DNA from 3 places in the Geodermatophilus sp. DSM 44513 genome. Region 1 is predicted to be linked to each of the others. Evidence: riboswitches for the same ligand, from Rfam matches in the RefSeq annotation. Region 1 holds a riboswitch; each other region holds the start of a gene.
What was found. A riboswitch is a leader RNA that binds a small molecule or an ion and turns the genes downstream of it on or off. The one in region 1 is predicted to bind thiamine pyrophosphate.
Positions count from the first base shown of each region.

Region 1 (7,312 bases):
TGGCCAGCAGCTCGGCGGTCACCTCGGCGGTGACGGGGGTGAGCAGCACGCCGTTGCGGTGGTGCCCGGTGGCCAGCACCAGCCCGGGCAGCGGGCCGGGGCCGAGCAGCGGGGCGTTGTCCGGGGTGCCCGGCCGCCAGCGCGCCAGCGTCTCGACCAGCTCGCACTCGCCGATCCCGGGGACGACGTCGATCGCGTCGTGCAGCAGGTCGTGCACCCCGCCCGCGGTGACGGTGGGGTCGAACCCGCGGTCCTCGACCGTGGCGCCGACCACCAGCCGGTCACCGGCGTAGGGGACGAGGTAGACGTGCCGGCCGCGGACCAGCGCGCGCACCGTGCCCTCCAGCAGGTCCGCCGCCCCGGCCAGCCGGAGGACCTGCCCCTTCACCGGGCGCACCGGCAGGGGTGGCACCCCGGGCAGGCCGCCGCTGTGCGCCCCGAGGGCCAGGACGACGGCGCCCGCCAGCACCGTGCCCCCGTCGGCCGTCTCCAGCCCGGCCGCCCGGCCGCCGTCCACCCGCAGCGCGGTGACCCGCTCCCGCACCAGCCGCACGCCGGCGTCCTCGGCCGCGCGCAGCAGGGCGGCGTGCAGCGCCCGGCCGTCGACGGAGTGGTCGCCGGCGACCAGCAGGCCGCCGCGCACCCGCTGGGTCAGGGCGGGCTCGCGGCGGCGGGCCTCCCGCGGGGTGAGCCGCTCGGCGGCCAGCCCCAGCTCGCACTGGTAGGCGTGCAGCGCGGCGAGCTCCTGCACGTCGTCGGAGTCGAAGCCGACGACGAGGGTGCCGGCGGTGCGCAGGCCGACGTCGGCCCCGGTGGCCTCGCGCAGCTCCGCGGCGAAGGCCGGCCAGCGCTCGACCGACGCCAGGCCCAGGCGCAGCAGCGCCTCCTCGCGGTAGCCGGCCTCGGTGACCGGGGCGAGCATGCCGGCCGCCGCGGCCGACGCCCCGGTGCCGGGGGAGTCGTCGACGACGGTGACCGACAGCCCGCGCCGGGCGGCCCGCCACGCCGTGGCCAGCCCGATCAGCCCCCCGCCGGCGACCGCGACGTCGGTCATGCCGCCGCCCTCCGCCGGCGCAGCACCCCGGGCAGGCAGACCAGCGCGGTGAGCGACACCGCCACCGCCAGGCCGACCAGGGACGCCGACCAGCCGTTGGCCGGGTCGATGCCCAGGTCGGCCTGGCGGGCGGCCCACCACGCCGTCCAGCCCGCACCCGGGCCGGCGAAGTAGGTCGGCAGGGTGAGCTGGTAGGCGAGGAAGCCGGCCGCCCACGGCAGCAGGAACACCGGCCGTGCGGGGGCGGTGTCGGAGGTGTCCCAGGCCCCGCGCGGGGTGCTGGCGTAGGCGACGAGCAGCACACCGGCCAGCGGCACGAACACCGCGCCGATGAGGAAGAGGAACGGCTCGTAGGCGGCGATGTCGAAGGTCAGGGCCAGCAGCGTGGCGACCGTGCCGACGCCGACGGCCAGCAGCCGCCGGTCGGCCCGGGCGACGATGTTCTGCGCGGACACCGCGGTGGAGTAGACGTTGGCGAAGGCCTCGTCCAGCTCCACGGTGACCAGCACCAGCACGGCCAGGGCCCCCAGCGGGACGGCCAGCAGCGCGTCGATGACGTCGAACCCGGCGCTGCCGTAGGCGGCCAGCGCGACGACGCCGAGGGTGAACATCACGATCGTGGCCAGGCCGTAGCCCAGCCCCGCGCCGGCACCCGCGGCCCGGGCGCTGCGGGCGTGCCGGGTGTAGTCGGCGACCAGCGGGAACCAGGAGACCGGCAGCGCGATGACGATGTCGGCCGCCGTCCAGAACGAGGTGGCCGCGCCCTGCGTCAGCGGCGGCAGCGGCTCGGCCAGGACGTTGACGAACAGGTAGACCACCGCCGCGAGGGCCGCCCAGATCGCGTAGCGGGCCAGCACCCGGGCGACCCCGAGCGGGCGCAGCGCCATCGCGGTGGCCAGCACCCCGGCGAGCAGCACGAACGGCCACCGCGGTGCGTCCAGCACCCGGGACGCCGCCTCGGCGATGATGACGATCTCGAAGGTGGCCCAGCCGACGCACTGCACCAGGTTGACCGCGGTGGGCAGCGCGGAGGCGCGCCGGCCGAGCAGCCCGCGCAGCAGCACCATCGTGGGCACCCGCTCGCGCGCCCCCGCGGCGGCGGCCAGCCCGAGCAGCGTGGCGCCGATGACGGCGCCGACGACGATGGCGCCGATCGTGGTCGACAGCGGCCGGCCCGGGAGGACGACGAAGACGGCGGCCACCGGCAGCAGCAGGCTGACGCCCAGGTTGGCCCACAGGCCGAAGGTGTCCCGCAGGCCGAGGACGGGGGCGGGCGCCTCGGCGAGGGTGAGGGGGGCCTCCCCGGTCGCGGGGACGGCGTTCGACGTGCTCATGACTGCTCCCTACGCCGGCATTACCCGGTCAGGTTCCAGCGGTCGGCGACGCCTCGAGTCGCCCTCTCAGCCCGGTGGTGCCCGAGCTCCCGCACGTGCAGCGCCCACCCTAGACCCGGTCCGTACAGTCCCCGCCGTGCCGGTCGCCGACCTCCCCTCCCGCTCCCCCGACGACTGGCGGCGGGCCACCCGGCACCCGTTCCTCGACGCCGTGCGCGACGGGACCGTCCCGGTCGCCGCCTTCGACACCTGGCTGGTGCAGGACGCCCGCTTCGTCGCCGACCTGCTGCGCTTCCAGGCCCGGTTGCTGGCCCGCGCGCCCCGGCCGGCGCAGGCGGTGCTCGCCGGCGGGCTGGTGGCGCTGGTCGAGGAGCTGGCCTGGTTCGAGCAGCAGGCCGCCGTCCGCGGGTTGGACCTGGGGGCGCCGGCCCGGCCGGCCACCGCCGGCTACGCGGAGCTGCTCGGGCGGCTGGACGCCGCTGACGCCGGGACGGCGCTGACCGCGCTGTGGACCATCGAGCGCACCTACCTGGACGCGTGGTCGCACGCGCGGCCCGGCGCGCCCGGGTACCGGGAGTTCGTCGAGCACTGGACGACGCCGGGGTTCGCCGGCTACGTCGCCGGGCTGGCGGCGGCGGCCGACGGCACGCCCGCGCCGGACGCCGACGCGACCTTCGCCGAGGTGGTCGCGGCCGAGGTGGCCTTCTGGGACATGGCGCTGGACGCGGCGCTGTGAGCACGGCGCTGGACGCGGCGCTGTGAGCCTGTCCGCCGACCTGTGGGCGGCGAACGCCGACCTGGCCGCCGCGGCGCTGGCGCACCCGTTCGTGGCCGGGATCGGCGACGGAACGCTGCCGCGGGAGCGCTTCGCCGGCTACGTCGCCCAGGACGCGTTCTTCCTGGAGTCCTTCGCCCGCGGCTACGCCCTCGGGGTGGCGCACAGCCCCGACCGGGCCACCCTGGACGCCTTCGCCGACCTGCTCGCCGGGGTCCGCGAGGAGCTGGCGCTGCACGCCGGCTACGCGGCCCGCTGGGGCATCGACCTGGCCGGCGTGCAGCCGCTGCCGGCGACCACCGCCTACACCGACTTCCTGCTGGCCACGGCGTCCCTCGGCGGGGTCGGTGCGACCTGCGCGGCGATGACCCCGTGCATGCGGCTGTACGCGCACCTGGGCCGCTCGCTGTCGCCCGGGCGCGCCGGGGACTACGCCGAGTGGGTCACCACCTACGCCGACCCGGGGTTCGACGCGCTGGCCGGCACGCTGGAGCGGCTGCTGGACTCGCACGCCGCCGACGTCCCCGCCGTCCGGACGGCGTACCGGCGGGCGATGGCACTGGAGGTCGGCTTCTTCGACGCCGCCTGGCGCGGGGCCTGACGGGCGCTCGCCGGACGGCGACGGTGTGCGCCGAGGCCCCCTCCCGACGGGTGGAGCAGGGCGGCGGCGCACACGCTCGGCCGTGGAGCGAGCGGGCTCAGAGCACGAAGCCCAGCAGCAGGTGGCCGTTGAGGGCGATGATCAGCGCCGCGACGACGCACCCGGCGACGGTGGTGACCCGCCGGTTCACCCAGCCGCCCATGAGGTCGCGCCGGCTGGTCAGCCACAGCAGCGGCACCAGGGCGAACGGGATGCCGAAGCTGAGCACGACCTGGGACCAGACCAGCGCGGTGGTCGGGTCGCCCCCGAGCACCAGCACCAGCAGCGCCGGGGCGAGGGTCACCAGCCGGCGGACCAGCACCGGGATGTGCCGCTTGAGGAAGCCGGCCATGACCACCTGGCCGGCGTGCGTGCCGACCGAGGACGACGCGAAGCCCGACGCCAGCAGCGCCAGGGCGAAGGCCAGCGCCGCGCCGGCACCGAGCTGGTCGCCCAGCCCGGCGTGCACGCCCTCCAGCGAGCCGGCCTGCTCGGCCGAGCCGGTGAACAGCTGGGCGGCGATGACCAGCATCGCGGCGTTGACCAGCCCCGCCACGCCCATGGCCACCAGCACGTCCAGCCGCTGGGCGCGCAGCAGCCCGCGCCGTCCCTCGCGGGTGCGCCCGGCGGTGACCACGTCGCCGTAGCGGCCCGGGGTGAGCGCGGAGTGCACGTAGATGACGTGCGGCATGACCGTGGCGCCGAGGATGCCGGCGGCCAGCACCAGGCTGTCCGGGCCGGCGAAGGAGGGCACCATCCCCGACGCCATGCCGCCCACGTCGACACCGGAGCCGACCAGCGTGTAGGCGAAGCCGGCGCCGATGACCAGCAGCAGCCCGGTGATGACCCGCTCGAAGGGGCGGTGCCCGCGGGACTGCGCGGCCAGCAGCACGAAGGCGACGACGGCGGTGATCAGGCCGCCGATCGGCAGCGGGACGCCGAAGAGCAGGTTGAGCGCGACCGCGCCGCCGACGATCTCGGCCAGGTCGGTGGCGATGGCGACCGCCTCGGCCTGCAGCCACAGCCCGCGGGTGACCGGGCGGGGCAGCTGCTCGCGGCAGTTGGTGGCGAGGTCCCGGCCGGTGGCCAGGCCGAGCTTGGCGGTGAGGCTCTGGATGAGCATCGCCATGAGGTTCGCCGCGACGATCACCCACAGCAGGGTGTAGCCGAAGGAGGCGCCGCCGGAGAAGTTGGTGGCGAAGTTGCCCGGGTCCACGTAGGCGACCGCGGCGACGAAGGCCGGGCCCAGCAGCGGCCAGATCCGCCGCCGCGCGGTCGGCTGCGCGGGGCGGCGGGGGCCGGCGACCAGGGTGGTCGGGAGGACGGCGGCCTCGGTCTTGGACAGGTACACGGGGGCCTCGCAGGGGACGGGCGGTGCGCGGTGGTCGCTGCTGTCCTGCCCGCCGGGGGTGTCACGGTCGGGCCAGGGCGTGGCCCGCGCGGGCCGAGGTGAGGCTGCCCTGACGTCCCGGGGCCGCGGGTCCCCGCGGCCCCGGGAGCACGTTCAGGCGGCCGGGACGATCAGCCCCGCGGTGGCCGTGCGCGCCGTGGTGAACCGCCGCGTGACGTCGGCCCAGTTGACGACGTTCCACCACGCGTCGATGTAGTCGGTCTTCACGTTGCGGTACTGCAGGTAGAAGGCGTGCTCCCACATGTCGAGCATGAGCAGCGGGACCAGGCCGACGGCGAGGTTGCCCTGGTGGTCGTAGAGCTGGCAGATGAGCAGCTTCTGGCCCACGGAGTCCCAGGCCAGGATCGACCAGCCCGAGCCCTGGACGCCGCCGGCGACGGCGGTGAAGTGCGCCCGGAAGGCGTCGAAGGAGCCGAACTGGTCGTCCACGGCCGCGGCCAGCTCGCCGTCGGGGCGGTCGCCGCCGTCGGGGCTCATGTTCGGCCAGAACACCGAGTGGTTGACGTGCCCGGCCAGGTTGAACGCCAGGTTCTTCTCGTGCAGGTTCGCCGTCCCCAGCCCGTCGTTCGCGCGCGCCTCGGCGAGCTTCTCCAGCGCGGTGTTGGCGCCGGTGACGTAGGTCTGGTGGTGCTTGGAGTGGTGCAGCTCCATGATCTCGCCGGAGATGTGCGGCTGCAGCGCCCCGTAGTCGTAGGGCAGGTCGGGGAGCTGGTAGTCGGGCATCGGGTTCCCTCCGTCGCGCGTGCTGGACGCAGGTGGTCCTGCCCCGCGCCCCTGACACGTCGGGGCCGACCCGTGGCCCGCCCGGGCCAGACCACCTCCTCCGGCGTTCCGCGCGCGGAAGGCCCCCGAGCAGCCTTCATCGCGACAATGGCCACCCCTCCGGCCTTTATCGCGACAATGGCTGCTCGGGTCAGTGCCCGGGGTCGTCGAGGACGGCGTGCAGGAAGCGTTCCACCGCGGCCAGCTCGGCGGCATCCAGCTCGGCAGTGGCCGCCTGCAGCCGGCGGGCCAGCGGCACCATCCGCTCGGCGCCGAGCGCGCGCGCCGCGGGAGCGAGCACGACCAGCACCCGGCGCCGGTCGCCGGTGTCCCGTTCCCGCCGGACCAGCCCGTGCCGCTCCAGCCGGTCGACCAGCGCGGTGACCGCACCGGAGGACAGCCCCAGCTGCGCGCCGAGGGTGTTGACCGGCGTCCCGTCGCCGGCCGCCGCGTCGAGCGCGCGCAGGGCGGCGAGGTCGGAGGTGTTCAGCCCGGTGCTCGTGATCAGCTCGCCGGCCAGCGCCACCATCCGGCGCATCAGCTCCCGGGTCAGCTCCTGCACCCGATCGGCGGGGTCGGGGGGGAGTGCCGCTTGCCCGTACGTCATCCGTCGTGCCATCCTCTCGATGCGTCGAGATACTTGTCGCGTCGAGAGATACTAGCCACCCGTCGTCCCAGGGAGCACACCGTGGACCGTCTGTCCGCCCTCGTCACCCGCCGCCGTCGCGCCTGGGCGGTGCTCGTGCTCTACCTGGCCGCCGCGGCGGCGGTGCTGCTGGCACCGGCGCCGGACCAGGTCGCGCCCCCGTCCTCCTCCGGGCTGCCCGACGACTACCAGTCGGCGCAGGCCGAGCGGCTGCAGGCGCAGCTGCCGCAGACCGGCGTCGAGCCGGTGCTGGCGGTGGTCAGTCGCAGCGACGGCGGCGCGCTGTCCCCCGCCGACCTCGCCGCGGCCCAGGAGGCCGCCGCGGCCGGGGCCGGGGCCGCCGGCAGCACCGTGGCCGGCCCGCCGGACGTCTCCCCGGACGGCGCGGTGGCCGTGCTGGTCGTCCCGCTGGACACCACCGGCGGGGACGAGGCCGTGGCCGACCGGGTGGCCGCGCTGCGCGAGGCCGTCGGCGCCGACCTGCCCGGCGGGCTCACCGTGCAGGTCACCGGTGGGCCGGCGTTCGGCGCGGACCTGCTGCGCGTCTTCGAGGGGGCCGACACCACGCTGCTGCTGGTCACCGCCGCGGTGGTGGCCGTGCTGCTGCTGGTGACCTACCGCAGCCCCGTGCTCTGGATCGTCCCGCTGGCCGTGGTGGCCACCGCCGAGCAGGCCACCCTCGCGCTGCTG
Region 1 covers NZ_CP135963.1:79,554-86,865, forward strand. The annotation lists gene thiO (glycine oxidase ThiO) at 1-1,054, opposite strand, end outside; gene RTG05_RS00400 (purine-cytosine permease family protein) at 1,051-2,388, opposite strand; TPP riboswitch at 2,377-2,491, opposite strand; gene RTG05_RS00405 (TenA family protein) at 2,525-3,124, shown strand; gene RTG05_RS00410 (TenA family protein) at 3,147-3,764, shown strand; gene RTG05_RS00415 (Nramp family divalent metal transporter) at 3,862-5,154, opposite strand; gene RTG05_RS00420 (superoxide dismutase) at 5,308-5,937, opposite strand; gene RTG05_RS00425 (MarR family winged helix-turn-helix transcriptional regulator) at 6,128-6,583, opposite strand; gene RTG05_RS00430 (MMPL family transporter) at 6,665-7,312, shown strand, end outside.

Region 2 (7,312 bases), 2.0 Mb from region 1:
TGCACGGAGTGCGGACGGCACCCACGGCCGGCGTACGCACCGTCGTGCTGACCAACGCCGCAGGCGGCTGCGTCCCGACCACCGGGTGGGACAGGTCGTCCTCATCGCCGACCACCTGGACCTGACCGCGCTGTACTCCCCGCGGCTGCGCGCCCTGGCCCGCGAGCTCGACCCGTCGCTGACCGAGGGCGTCTACGCCGCGCTGCCGGGACCGCACTTCGAGACCCCGAGATCCGCATGCTGCGCACGATGGGCGCCGACCTGGTCGGCATGTCCACCGCACTGGAGGCGATCGCGGCCCGCGCCGCCGGGCTGGAGGTGGTCGGCCTGTCGCTGGTCACCAACGCCGCAGCCGGTGTCACGGGCGAGCCGCTGGACGCCGGCGAGGTCGTCTCCGCCGGCAGAGCCGCGGCCAGCGGTCTCGGCAGCCTCCTCGTGCGGCTGCTGGAGCGGCTGCCCTGAGCGGCCGTGCCGTCGCCAAGGCCCTCCTGGGCCGTCGCGTCACGGGCTGCGGGTGCGGTCGTCGGACCGGTCTGCGCGGCTCGGGTGGCCGGCGTCGGCTCCGGCCGACCGCCCCGGCTGGCCGCGCTCATCGGGCGCCGCCCGTCGTCTGGGTCTCCCGGCGGAGCACGAGCACCCGGTGCTCAGCAGTCAGGGGAGGGCCAGGGTGTGCACGCCACCGCCCAGCTGGTCATCGACGCTGACAGCCGCCTGCTCGTCGGTGCGACGTTCGTCGGCCCTGGGGTCGGCGAGCTGCTGCACGCGGCCACCATCGCGATCGTCGGCCAGGTGCCCGTCGACACCCGCTGGCACGCGGTACCGGAGTTCCCGACCCTCAGCGAGGTTTGGCTGCGCCTGCTCGAGCAGGAGCGCGGCGTGTCCTGACCGACCGGGCCGGGCCGACCTCGGGCGTCGCGGACCCGCTGCAGAGCTGCCTCGGCTCGCCCGACCGGCGGCTCAGGTGGTGACCGCGACTTCCACGCCGTCCCCGTGGAAGGACCGGTGTCCCGCGATCGGCAGCGCCTCCGGCAGCGGCTCGCGGTAGCACCACACGACGTCGTCGTACCGGTGCCCGTCGACCACGACGTGCTCGTAGGTGGCCACGCCCTTGTACGCGCAGACCGTCGTCGTGGCACTCGGCTCCAGCACGCCGGGCCGGACGTCGGACCCCGGCACGTACCAGCGCACCGGCAGGCCGGTCTCGACCACGGCGAACGGGCTGCCGGTCTCGGCGACCACCTGCCCGCCCACGCGGACCACCACGTGCCGGGACGAGCGGCGGACGTCGACCCGGTGGAACGGGTCGCGCGGGTGGCCGATCTGCACGTCGTCCTCGACCAGCCAGGTGTCCAGGGCCTCGAAGGGGAAGGAGACCAGGCCGGCCAGCGGCGGGCAGCCCTCCACCGGGTCGGGGTAGGACCACGCCGCGTCGGCCACGCGCCGGCCGTCGACCGCCAGGTGCCAGTACACGGCCTCGCCCTTGAACGGGCAGGTGGTGCGGGTGTCGCTCGGCTCCAAGACGCCCGGTGCCACGTGAGCCTCTGGCAGGTACCAGCGTGGCAGCAGCCCCGTCTCGTGCAGCATCACCGCGCCGGTTGTGTCCACCACCGTCTCCCCGCCGAGGATGCCCCGGATGCGCTCCTGCACGGGGTGGAGGAACAGCGCGTGCGCGGGCGCGACCGACCACAGGTCGGCGTTCAGCTGCCCCGCCGACGGCCGCGCGAGCGGCCCGGTGCCTAGGGTCAGCGACACGGTCCCTCTCCTCTCCTGCTCGGGCGCCGGCTCACCGGACCCGGCTCAGCCGGCCGGTCGCGACGTCCAGGACGACGCCGCGCACGCCAGCCTCCCCCGGGACGAGGGGGCTGTCCAGGCTCCGCCGCCGTTGCCCGGGGGGTGCGGCCGGGCGACGGGACGGAGCCGGACCTGGCGGGCCCGCCGGCAGTCGGTCGGCGTCTAGCGACGACACGGCCAGACCCCATCCGGTGTCGTGGTGGCTGCCGGGCTCGGCACGCTGAACCACACCGGACTGACCGTCGAGGCGCTGCGCGCCCGCGGCCTGGAACCCGCCGGCCTGGTCGTCGGATCCTGGCCGGCCGAGCCGGGCATGGCCGAGCGCTGCAACCTCGCGGACCTGCCACGGGTGGGCGTCCCGCTGCTCGGGTCGGTCCCGGCCGGAGCCGGCCGGCTGCCCCCGGAGCACTTCCGCGCCGCCGCCGGCGGGTGGCTCCCCTCCCCCGCGTGGTGACCGCTGATCGGTCGCCCGCCGGCGCGGCAGGCGCCCTCCGCCCGGTGCGACCGCGCGGTGCCTGGGTAGTGTTAGTCCTGCAGACACGGGAGCTCGGGCGGACCGGGCTGAGAGGGCGGCTGGACGCGTCGCCGACCGCAGGAACCTGACCGGGTAATGCCGGCGGAGGGACTCGACGTGGTGGGCACCGCCCTGACCGCGGTGGCCGTGGCCGCCGTGCTGCTGTTGTTCGCCGGCGTGGGCCTCGGGGTCGGCCGCGACCGGGACCTGGAGGAGTTCGCCGTCGCCCGGGGCACCCAGGGCGGCGGCGCCCTCGGGCTGTCCTTCTTCGCCTCCGGCGTCGGCGCGTGGGTGTTGTTCGCGCCGCCGGAGGTGGGCGCCTCGGTGGGCCTGGCTGGAGTGGTGGGCTACGCGGTGGCCATCACCCTGCCCCTGCTGGCGCTGGTGCTGCTCGGCCGCCGCCTGCGGGCGCTGCTCCCCCGCGGGCACAACCTCGTGGAGTTCGTGCGGCTGCGCCTCGGACGCGTCATGCACGCGTACGTGCTGGGCATCTCCCTGGGGTACATGCTCGTCGCGCTGGCCGCGGAGTTGACCGCCATCGGGGCGGTGCTGGGGCGCCTGTCCGGCCTGGACCCGCGGGTGGGCGTGGTCGCCGTCGCCGCGGTCACCACGCTGTACACCGCCCACGGGGGACTGCGGGCCTCCATCCGCACCGACGCGTGGCAGGGCTGGCTGCTCCTGCTGCTGCTCGGCGTGGTCGGTATCGCCGTCGTCCGCGCGCTGCCGGACTCGGGGCCCCAGGACGCCGGGCGGCTGCTCGCCGTCGACGGCGCGGGGCTGGAGGGGGCGGCTACCCTGGTCGTCGCCGTCCTGGCCACCAGCCTGTTCCACAACGGTTACTGGCAGCGGGTGTGGTCCGCGCGCGACGAGCGGGCCCTGACCCGCGGGGCGCTGCTGGGTGCCGCGATGCGCGTCCTCGTGGTGCTGCCCGCGGGGGTGGTCGGCCTGCTGGCCGCGGCCTCGGCGGTGGACCTCGGCAACCCGCCGGTGCCCTTCTTCGCGCTGCTGGCCGGGGCCGAGCAGTGGGTGCTGGTCGTCGTCCTGGTCTTCACGGTGGCCCTGGTGACCTCCACCGTCGACACGCTGCAGGGCGGTCTCGCCGCGGCCGTGGTCACCGAGGCGCCGCGGTGGGGGCTGCGCGGCGCCCGGCTGCTCGTGGTGCTGCTCACCGTGGTGCCGGCACTCGTGGCCTTCCAGGGAATCTCGGTGCTCCGGCTGTTCCTGGTCGCCGACCTGCTGTGCGCGGCGACGATCGCGCCGGCCTTCCTCGGGCTGTGGCGCCGCACCACCCCGGCCGCCGCGGTCGCCGGAGCCGTGGCCGGCCTCCTCGGCGCCCTGGCGCACGGTCTGGTCGCCGGCGGGTCCCTCGCCGCCGCGGTCGACGTCGCCACGTTCGCCGACGGCCTGTCGCTGCCGCCCTTCGCCGCGGCCCTGGCGGCGTCCACCGCGGTGACGGTGCTGGTCTCCCTCCTCGGCCGGCGCAGCACCGACCTGCGGGAACTCCCGCGCCGGGTCCGGCCGCTGGACGGGCCCGTGGACGAGCGGGTGGCCCGGTGAACGGCCGGTCCCCCACGGTCCCCGAGCTCGGTGAGCTGGACCGGCGGCTGCTCGCCTGGATCGAGGCGTCGGCGCAGACCCGGGACGACGGCGGCCCGACGCAGGCCCAGGAGGCGGAGTTCGACCGGCTCGCACTGGACCTGTTCGCCGACCAGTACGAGCGCAACCGCCCCTACCGGCGCTACTGCCGGGCGCGCGGCGCAGAGCCCGGGCAGGTGCGCGGCTGGCGGGAGATCCCGCCGGTGCCGCTGAGCGCCTTCCGGGAGCTGACGCTGTCGTGCGCACCACCGGAGCAGGCTGCGGCGGTGTTCACGACCAGCGGCAGCACCGACCCGGGCCGGCGGGGGCGCAACCACCACCCGCACCTGCACCTGTACGACGCCTCGCTGCGCACCGGCTTCCGGCAGTGGTTCCTGCCGGACCGGGCGCAGTTGCGGCTGCTGGTCCTCAACCCGCCGCCGGAGCAGCAGCCGCACTCCTCACTGGCGTACTTCCTGCAGCGACTGGTCGACTCCTTCGGTGCCGCCGGCAGCGGCACCTTCGTCGGCGCCGAGGGGCTGGACCTCGACGGGCTCCTCGCCGCCCTGGCGGCGGCCGAGCGCGACGGCGTCCCGGTGGGGCTGCTGGGGACCTCCTTCGCCTACGTGCACCTGCTCGACGCGCTGGAGGCGGCAGGCACCGCGTTCCGGCTGCCGCCCGGCAGCCGGGTGCTGGACACCGGCGGTTTCAAGGGCCGGTCCCGGGAGGTCCCGGCCGAGGCGCTGCGGACGGCACTCGGCCAGCGGCTGGGCGTCCCGGACGCGTGGTGCGTCAACTACTACGGGATGACCGAGATCAGCACCCAGTACTACGACACGTCCCTGCGGCGGGCGTGGCTCGGGCGGGACCCGGCACCACGGGTCAAGGCCGTGCCGCCGTGGGCCCGCGTGCAGGCGGTGGATGCCGGCACCGGCCGGCCGGTGCCGCCGGGGCAGCGCGGGTTGCTGGTGCACCACGACCTGGCCAACCGCGGTTCGGTCCTGGCCGTCCTGGCCGAGGACGTCGGTCACCTCGCGGAGGGCGGCCCGGCAGGCGGGTTCGTGCTGCTGGGCCGGGCGCAGGGCAGCGCGGCCCGGGGGTGCTCGCTCGCCCTGGACGAGCTGCTCGCGGCGAACGAGGGAGGCCGGTCGTGACCCTGCTGGACCCGCGGGCGCTCGAGGGGGCGGAGCCGGTCGAGGCGGTGGACGCCTGCTTCCTGCCGCAGCTGGACGACGCCGAGCTGGCCGCGCTGGAGTGGACGACGCGCCGCGTGGGCGACGTGCCGCTGCGCGGGCCGGTGGTGACGCCGGCGCTCGTCGAGGTGCTGTGCGAGCGGCTGCTGCGGGCCCAGGCCGAGGTGCTGGCCGACCGCCCGGTGATGGAAGTGCTGGAGACGGTGGGCCGCGTGGTGGCCCGCTGGTCCGACCCCGACCTGCCACAGCGCCGCACCGCCGAGCAGCTGCTGCCGCGGATCACCGGGTACGCCCCGGACATGGTCCGCCGCGGGTTGAGGGACCACCTGAGGACCTTCCGCCGGGACCGGCTGCTGCGCTTCCTCGCCCAGGACTTCGACAACCCGCTGGTGCTCGACGGCTTCCAGCCCAACCGGGCGGGGGGCCTCTCCCGGGCCTACGGGCCCCGGCTGACCACCCAGGTCTTCGCCGGCAACGTGCCCGGCCTGCCCGCCTGGAACCTGGTCTGCGCCCTCCTCGTCAAGTCCGCGACGCTCGGCAAGTCCGCCGGCGCCGAGCCGCTGTTCCCCGTGCTGTTCGCCCAGACCGTCGCCGAGGAGGACCCGGGGCTGGGACGGTGCCTGGCCGTCGTCCACTGGCCCGGCGGGGCCGAGGACGTCGAGCAGGCCGCCTTCGCCCGCTCCGACGCGGTCACGGCCACCGCCGGCCTGCGGGCCACCGAGAGCCTGGCCCGGCGGGTGCCGGTGGGCGTGCCGTTCGTGCCCTACGGGCACAAGGTCAGCTTCGCCGTCGTCGGCTCCGAGGCGCTGGCGTTGACCCGCTACGCCGAGACGGCCCGCCGCGTCGCCCGCGACGTGTCCCAGTACGACCAGCAGGGCTGCCTGTCCCCGCACGTGGTGTTCGTCGAGCGCGGCGGAGCCGTCGACCCACGGGCCTTCGCCGCGGCCCTGGCCGCGGAGATGGACCGCTACGAGCAGGCCCGGCCCCGGGCCCGGCTGAGGCTGGAGGAGGACGCGGCCGTGACCGCGGTCCGCGCCCAGTACGAGCTCCGCTCCTACGACGACCCGGGGGTGCAGGTCATCGCCAGCAGCCCGGGTACGGCGTGGACGGTGGTGGTCGAGGAGCGGCCCGAGCGGTTCGCGCCCTCACCGCTGAACCGGGTGGTGCGCGTGCACCCGGTCGACGCCCTCGAGGACGTCGTCCCGCTGCTGCTGCCGCTGCGCCACCACCTGCAGACCGCCGGCGTCGCGTGCGCACCCGAGCGGCTGGACGCCTGGGCGTCGCTGCTCGGCCGGTGCGGCGTGGACCGGGTCTGCGCCGTCGGGCAGATGCCCCAGCCGGCCGCCGGGTGGCACCACGACGGCCGGGGCAGCCTCGCCGCCCTGGTCCGGTGGACCGACGTCGAGGGCGCCGCGGAGACCGAGGTGGAGCGGTACGACCCGGAGTGGACCCGGCCCTCGCACCCTCCGGACGCCGGCGGACGGCGGTGAGCCCGCCACCGCACGGCGGGCTGGGCCGCAGTGACCTGCTGCGCGACCGGGTCGCGCTGGTGACCGGCGCCAGCCGGGGCATCGGCGCCGTGATCGCCCGGGCGCTCGCCGCGCACGGCGCCGCCGTCGCGGTCAACTACCTGCGCGACGCCACCTCGGCCGCAGCCGTGGTGGCCCACATCCAGGCCGCCGGGGGGCGGGCGCACGCCGTCCAGGCCGACGTCACCGACCCCGACGCCGTCCAGGCCGCGGTCCGCGAGGTGGAGGACCGCTTCGGGCCCGCGGACGTCGTCGTGAACAACGCCCTGCGCGGCTACACCTTCGACCTCCTCGCCCGGCGGACGGTGTGGCAGACGTCGTGGCCGGACCACCAGCGCCAGCTGGAGGGCAGCCTGGGCGGCGCGGTCAACGTCTGCCGGGCGACGCTGCCCGGCCTGCAGGCCCGCGGCGGTGGCCGGGTCGTCAACGTGGTCACCGACCTCGTTGAACGGCCCAGCGTCCCCTATCACGACTACACGACCGCCAAGGCCGCGCTGCTGGGCTACTCGCGCACCCTGGCCGCCGAGCTCGGACCGTTCGGGATCACCGTCAACTGCGTCGCACCGGGCATGGTGCACCCCACCGACGCCAGCCGGACGGCGACCGACGAGCAGCGCGACGCCCTAGAACAGGCGGCACCGCTGCGGCGCCTGGCCACACCGGACGACGTCGCGGGGGCCGTCCTCTACTTCGCCAGCAGCTGGGCGGCC
Region 2 covers NZ_CP135963.1:2,107,334-2,114,645, reverse strand. The annotation lists gene RTG05_RS10270 (nucleoside phosphorylase-I family protein) at 1-125, shown strand, start outside; gene RTG05_RS10265 (phosphorylase family protein) at 250-462, shown strand; gene RTG05_RS10260 (oxidoreductase dimerization domain-containing protein) at 670-885, shown strand; gene RTG05_RS10255 (DUF427 domain-containing protein) at 958-1,752, opposite strand; gene RTG05_RS10250 (hypothetical protein) at 1,991-2,245, shown strand; TPP riboswitch at 2,321-2,433, shown strand; gene RTG05_RS10245 (sodium:solute symporter family transporter) at 2,423-3,862, shown strand; gene RTG05_RS10240 (LuxE/PaaK family acyltransferase) at 3,859-5,034, shown strand; gene RTG05_RS10235 (acyl-CoA reductase) at 5,031-6,563, shown strand; gene RTG05_RS10230 (SDR family oxidoreductase) at 6,560-7,312, shown strand, end outside.
Region 2: another riboswitch for thiamine pyrophosphate. It lies ahead of RTG05_RS10245 (sodium:solute symporter family transporter); the one in region 1 lies ahead of RTG05_RS00400 (purine-cytosine permease family protein).

Region 3 (7,312 bases), 610 kb from region 1:
AGGGGTGTCGCCGCCGAACAGCTCCGCCCGGCCGCGGCCGTTGTTCTTGGCCCGGTACATGGCCGCGTCGGCGTGGGCGATGAGTTGCCCCGGGTCGGCTTCGGGGTGTGCGGCGAGCGCGACCCCGACGCTGACGGTGACCGTCAGCTCGAGGTGTCGCACCGCAAGCGGTGTCCGGAAGGCGTCGATGATGCGCTCGGCGATGGCCGAGGCGTGCGCGGCGTCGACGACGTGCTCGCACAGGACGGCAATCTCGTCTCCCCCCAAGCGCGCCACGGTGTCCTCCGGGCGAAGCGCGTCGGTGAGCCGCCCGCCGAACGCGCAGAGGACCTGGTCGCCGACCTCGTGACCGAGGCGGTCGTTGATCTGCTTAAACCGGTCGACGTCGAGGTACATGACCGCCACCGGGCCGGGATGCCGTTCCAGCCGGGTGAGGGCGTGCTGGAGGCGTTCGAAGAACAGCGTCCGGTTGGCCAGCCCGGTGAGCGGGTCGTGGAGCACTTCCCGGCGTAGTCGCTCCGCCTCCTTGGCGTGCGTGACGTCGCGGAACACCGAGAGACCGCCGACCACCTCGCCGTCCTCGTCGAGAATGGGTGAGTAGGCGGCGGTGAACCAGCCCTGCACCCCGGTTTCGGGAACGTCGAAGTGGCGCTCCGGGGTGCTGACGTGCTTGCCGTCGAGCGCGTCCCGAAAGAACCGGTCATCTCCGGTGCCGACGATGGAGGGAAACCGCTCGAAGGCCACCTGGCCGAGGACCTCGGAGGCCGGAACGCCGGTCACCTTCTCCATCGCCGGATTCCACAAGGTGTACCGGAACTCTGCGTCGAAGGCGTGAATGCAGTCCGACGTGCTCCGGACGAGAAGCTGGGAGAAGTGCCGCTCGCGGTTAAGTGCCTGCTGCGCCTCCCGCTCTGCCTCGGCAAGGCGGATGCGTTCCACGGCGAGGTCGAGCAGGCTCGCCATGGACCGCACCCAGTTGAGTTCCTCCTGCCCGAAGAACGGCGTGTAGGGGCTGACCCATAGGGACAACCGCCCGGAGCGGAGGGGAAAGTCGATACGGTGCGGCGACGTGGTCTCGCCGGGAGCGTCGCCGCTCCCCCCGGAGTGGAACATCTCGGGCATCCGCAGGTCGCCGTAGGTGGCGAGCACGCCCTGCTCGTCGTCGATCAAGGCAGCGCCGCGGCCGCCCACCACCCGCACCAGATGAGGCAGGAGACCGCCGGCAATATCCTCGCGCCTGGTAGCCGCCACCAGGCTCTCCACAGCCTTGTTGAGGTCCGCTTCGTCGGGTTGACGCCAGGACGCCAACAGCAGACGCGGGGGATTCAGCCCCGCCCAGAACGAGACAGTGCTGGCCAGGGCCAGGCTCTGCACGACCAGCCCCGGCCACTGGCTGGAGACGTCCCGGCTGGAGCCGGCGGTCAGGAGCGCGAAACTGAGTCCGACCGACGCGTACGCGAGCAGGCGCATGCGCCGGCGCACCACGTTCGGCTGCCCCTGACCCGAGGACCAGAGTCGCACCGCGACCAGCAGGGACAGCCCCGTCCACACGAGGAGGACCGCGCCGATGTACCACGGCGACCACGCCGGTACCGGCTCGCCCGCCTCCGAGATGGGCGGCAGGATCAGCGTGGCGGCGACGAGGGCGACCGTGGCCGCCGCGGCCAGCCTCTCCACCAGTCTGGACACCCCGGTGAAGGCGACCGCGAACCGGTGCAGGCAATACGGGAAGGCAACCAGGGCGGCGACGCTGACCTTTTGTGCCCACTGGACCGCGTCCCCGCCCGTATCGGGGAGCAGAACCCCGGCGGTGGTGGCGCCTGCGAGCAGCGCAAAGCTCACCGCCGCCCACTTCGCCGGGGCATCGCGCCGCCGACGCCACAGCACCAACGACGTCGCCGCCAGACCCACGAACAGGATCGTCGTCAGGATCCGCAACAGGCCGGTCAACGGCTCCATGTCACTCCCCGTCGGGGTGTCCGGGACCGCTGCCTGTGGATTCGTGTCGGCAGAGTCGTCCCGCCGGCCATACCCCTCGCCGCGGTCGCTGCCGCCTGAGGAGCGGACGGTGTCTTCGGTGGCGATGTGCGGACCGTCGCTTGACGAAGGTCTTCGTCCCAATCTGACGTCGCGCCACAGAGCTCAGCATGGTGAGAGCACCACAACCCCGATCGGTCGAGATTGTGGTCTGCGTCACGCGACGTCATGTGAACTCCGGGTGCAGACTGTTCCCGCTCGGTAACTGGTCGGGTGCAGAATGTAACCTCCACCCGCTCCCCCGGGTACCCCCAGCGGATGAGATCCCGATGTGCCGACACGGAACCCCCTGGCCCCACGTGACCAGCGACACGGGTGAGTTGGCGGCTGCCGTCAGCGCCCATCCCGAGCAGGGCTTGAACCTGCTCTGCAACGGCGTGATCCTCTTCGATGACGACAGGGAACTCCTCCCCGACGGCAGGGCCGTCCGGCACCACCACACCTGGCTCAGGCCGGAGCTAGCCAGTCGCTGAGCACCGCCTGCGCCCGCCGCGGGCCGACCCGTCTCAGCTCTGTCCAGGCACGACATCCGGCGTGTCCGGCCCGGCTCGAGGAGAGCGCAAAGCAGGCCCCCTGGCAAGTGACTGCGGGGCACCTGGACATGGGCCGAGGCCTGGGATCCGCGGGGGGACCACTCGTTGTGGCCTGACCCGCCACTCTCATCCTCCCTTGAGTGCGAACAACCGTCCTGTCCACGTGCAGGGGCAGATCGCCGAACCTTGCCGCTAGTTAGACGCAGCAGCGGCTTTCGAACTGCGTCATGCGCCGATGCCGTTGAAGACCTCGATGTGGCCGAGACCGTGGTGGCATTCAGGCTCTCCCGCAATGTCGGCAGGTTCGTCCGCTTCACGCCCATGAGTCACTCTGGTGGTGCTCGTCGACGTGAGGATCCTCGAGCCGAGATGACTGTCGTGCCGTCGACAGCTCAGGCCTATTGCGAATCGCCACTGTCCCTGAAGAACACACCAGGAGTGCCAGTGAACCTCTATCCCCCTGGCCCTGCGGTACCCGGGGAGTAGACGCCTCGCTAGGCTGCAAGGGCGATGTGCGGGAGCTCGGAACAACCGGGCTGAGAGGGCGGCTGATGTGCCGCCGACCGCTGGAACCTGACCGGGTAATGCCGGCGTAGGGAGCGAGCATGAGCCCGTCGGGCGCCGTCGGTGCCACCACGTCGTCGGGGGATGCCCCGATCACACTGTCGCAGCCGCCGCCGCGGATGCTGGGCCTCGGGGAGACGGTGGGGTTGTGGGGCAGCCTGGGGATCAGCCTGCTGCTGCCGGTGGCGGCCACGTACGTGGTTCTCGCCGACCGCCCGCTGTCGGTGACGATCGGCGCGATCGTCACCGGTGCGGTGATCGGCTCGGTGCTGCTGGGCCTGGGCGCGGCGGCCGGCGCCCGGGAGGGCGTGCCGGCGATGGTGCTGATGCGGGGGCTGCTGGGCCGGCGGACCTCCTGGCTGCCGACCGCCCTCAATGTGGTGCAGTGCGTGGGCTGGGCGGCGTTCGAGGTGTGGATCATCGCCGAGGCCGCCTCGCGGGCGCTGGGTGCGCCGCGCTGGCCGTTCGTGCTGGTCGCGGGCGCACTCGCGACGCTGATGGCGCTGCGCCCGCTGGGGGCGGTGCGGGTGCTGGCGCGCTACGCGGTGTGGGCGGCGCTGGCCGCGATCGTCTACCTGTTCGCCGAGGTGCTTTCCCGGCCGCTGCCGCCGGTCACCGAGGGCGGAGCCGGATCGTTCTGGACCGCGGCCGACATCGTGATCGCTCTGCCGGTCTCGTGGTTTCCGCTGGCGGCGGACTACACCCGGCACGTCCGGCGCGGGCGGGCGGCGTTCGCCGGTGTCGCTGTCGGCTACGGGATGGCCACCGTGGCCCTGTTCACCCTGGGTGTGCTGGCCCTGGTCGCCTACGGCCGGGGCGGTCTGGACGTCGTAGACGCGCTGCTGGCCGTGCCGCTGGGACTGCTGGCCGTGCTGGTGCTGCTGGTGGTCGAGGTCGACGAGGCCTTCGCCAACGTCTACTCCACTGCGGTCTCGGCGCAGAACATCGTGGGTCGCCTCGATCGCCGGGTGCTGGCCGCAGGCGTCGGGCTGGTGGCCACCGGGCTCGCACTCGCGGTGGACCTGGTCGCCTACGAGCCGTTCCTATTCCTGATCGGCGCAGTGTTCGTCCCGCTCGTCGGGGTGTTCGTCGTCGCCTACTGGCTGCTGCCGCGCGGCGGCTGGGACGTATCGGACACCGCCCCGGCGCGCCCGGGGCCGCTGCTGGCGTGGGCGGCCGGCTTCGTCGCCTACCAACTCACCCTGCCGACCTTCTTCACCGGGCCGGGCGCCGGCTGGACGGCGTGGTGGGCCGCCCGCCAGGCCGACCTGGGCATCGATCCGGCCAACGGCTGGTCGGCGTCGCTGGTCAGCCTCGCGGTGGCCGCCGTCCTCACCGCGCTGCTCTGCCTGCTCGGCGGGCTGTTCGCCCGCCGCCGGCGGCCCCGGTCCACGCTCGCCCGATCGGAGGCCGTCCGATGACCGGCCGCCGGGTGCTCGCCGCCGGCCGGACCAACGCACCGATTCCGGTCGACCCGGACCGGGGCGCCGAGGTTCGCCGGCGGATCAGCGGACTACACGTGCTGACCGACGCCCGCGAGGGCAGAGACGCCCTGGCTGTCGTTTCCGCGGCGGTGGCGGCCGGCGCGCGGATCGTGCAGGTCCGGGTGAAGTTCTGCCCGGACCGGGCGCTGTACGACTTCGCCGCCCGGGTCGTGGAGGTCTGCCGCCGACGGGGAGCGACATGCCTGGTCAACGACCGGGTCGACATCGCTTTGGCCGTCGGCGCAGCCGGCACCCACCTGGGGGCCGGGGACCTGCCGGTGGCCGCGGCGCGATCGGTCGCCGGGCCGGCCCATCTGCTGGGTGGCACGGCGCGCACCGCCGCGGCCGCCACCGAGCTGGTGGCGGCCGGCGCGGACTACCTCGGGGTGGGCCCGGCCTTCTCCACCGCAACCAAGCCGGGGCTGCCGGACCCGCTGGGTGTCGACGGCGTCGCGGCGGTCGCGGAAGCGGTCGCCGTTCCGGTGATCGCCATCGGCGGCATCACCGCCGACCGGATCCCCGCGCTGCTGACAGCCGGGGCCGCCGGGGTGGCCGTGGTCTCCGCGGTGTCCGACGCGCCGGATCCAGGATTGGCCACCCGGGCGCTGCTGGCCGCGCTCGGGGGCGCGCCGCAGAGCCGACCACCACGCCCGGAACCAGGCCCGGCCGAGCGCGGCCGGCGGTCGGGGCCCCGATGAGCGAAATTGTGGTCGCCGGCGGTGGCCTGATCGGGCTGGCCGTGGCCTGGCGGTGCGCGCAGCGCGGGCTGCCAGTGACCGTGATCGACGAGGCGCCGGGCAGCGGCGCCTCCTACGCAGCGGCCGGGATGCTGGCGCCGGTGAGCGAGGTCACCTACGGCGAGGAGGCGCTGCTGGCGCTGTGCCAGGCCTCGCTGCAACGGTTTCCCGCATTCGTAACTGACGTGCAGGCGGCCAGCGGAATCGACGTCGGGCTGCGCACGGCCGGCACCGTGGTCGTCGGTTTCGACACCGATGACATGCGGGCACTGCAGGACCTGCACGCCTACCAGGACGAGCTCGGGCTGGCCGTCGAGCGGCTCACCCCTCGCCAGGTGCGCCGCCGCGAGCCCTCGCTGACCCCCCGGCTGCGCGGGGGCCTGGCCGTGGCCGGTGACCACTCGGTGGACGGGCGGTCGCTGCACGCGGCACTGCTGGCCGCGGCGCAGGCGGCCGGCGTGCGGATCCGGCGCGCCCGGATCGCCGCACTGGGCGTCACCGGCGGCCGGGTCACCGGCCTGCAGCTGGCCGACGGAGCCGAGGTGCGCGGCGACACCGTCGTGGCGGCGCTGGGCGCGCGCACCGGCGCGCTGCCCGGCATGCCTGCGGTGGGCGTGCGCCCGGTCAAGGGACAGATCCTGCGGTTGCGCGGCGCCGCCGGCCTGCTCGCGGGGACTGTCCGGGCGCTGGTCCGCGGCCGGCAGGTGTACCTGGTGCCCTACGCCGAGGACCGGCTCGTCGTCGGCGCCACGGTCGAGGACCGGGGCTTCGACGCCACCGTCACCGTCGGCGCCGTGCATGACCTGCTGCGCGACGCGATCGAGGTCGTACCGGCGGTCAGCGAACTGGAGCTGGTGGAGGTGCTGGCCCGGTGGCGGCCGGGCACGTCGGACAACGCCCCGCTGCTCGGACCGACCGAACTCCCCGGGCTGGTGCTGGCCACCGGCCACTACCGCAACGGCGTGCTGCTCACCCCGGTCACCGCCGAGGTGATCACCGACCTGCTGATCTCCGGCCGACTTCCCCAGCTCGCCGTGCCCTTCACCCCACACCGAGCCAGCCTGCGGCCCCCTGACCGCACCCCGGCCGCGCAGGCCTCCGGAGGTGACCACAGTTGCAGCTGACCGTCAACGGCACGCCCACCGAACTGGCCGAGGGCACCACCGTGGCCCAGCTGCTGGCCCGACACGCCCAGCAGCGCCGCGTCGCCGTCGCGGTGAACCGCACCGTGGTGCCGCGCAGCGCGTGGGCCCACACCGTGCTCGCCGCCGGCGACGACGTCGAGATCCTCACCGCAGTGGCAGGAGGGTGACCAGCAGATGACCGAACTCACGGCACCGACCACCCCGGACCTGCGGTCGGCGACAGCGGGTCCGGAGAACACCGACCCGCTGTTGGTGGCCGGCGCGACGTTCACCTCCCGGCTGCTGCTAGGCACGGGGGGTGCGCCCAGCCTGGAGGTGCTCGAGCGCGCGGTTCGCGCCTCCGGCACCGAGCTGGTCACGGTGGCCCTGCGCCGGATGGAGGCCGTGCCCGGCGGCGCACTGCTGCAGGTGCTCGACCGGTGCGGCGTGCGGCTGCTGCCCAACACCGCCGGCTGCCAGACCGCGCGCGAGGCGGTGCTCACCGCGCAGCTGGCCCGTGAAGCGTTCGAGACCCCGTGGGTGAAGCTCGAGGTGATCGGGGACGAGACCACCCTGCTGCCCGACCCGGTCGAGCTCCTGGACGCCGCCGAGCAGCTGGTCGCCGACGGGTTCACGGTGCTGGCCTACACCAACGACGACCCCATCCTGGGCCGCCGTCTGGGCGACGCGGGCTGCGCCGCGGTCATGCCGCTGGGCTCGCCGATCGGCAGCGGCCTGGGCATCCGCAACCCGCACAACATCGCCCTGCTGCGCGAGGCGGTCGAGGTGCCGGTCGTGCTCGACGCCGGCATCGGCACCGCCTCCGACGCGAC
Region 3 covers NZ_CP135963.1:4,096,830-4,104,141, forward strand. The annotation lists gene RTG05_RS19840 (sensor domain-containing diguanylate cyclase) at 1-1,959, opposite strand, end outside; gene RTG05_RS19845 (DUF5999 family protein) at 2,307-2,510, shown strand; TPP riboswitch at 3,075-3,187, shown strand; gene RTG05_RS19850 (purine-cytosine permease family protein) at 3,176-4,555, shown strand; gene thiE (thiamine phosphate synthase) at 4,552-5,316, shown strand; gene thiO (glycine oxidase ThiO) at 5,313-6,479, shown strand; gene thiS (sulfur carrier protein ThiS) at 6,470-6,667, shown strand; gene RTG05_RS19870 (thiazole synthase) at 6,675-7,312, shown strand, end outside.
Region 3: another riboswitch for thiamine pyrophosphate. It lies ahead of RTG05_RS19850 (purine-cytosine permease family protein); the one in region 1 lies ahead of RTG05_RS00400 (purine-cytosine permease family protein).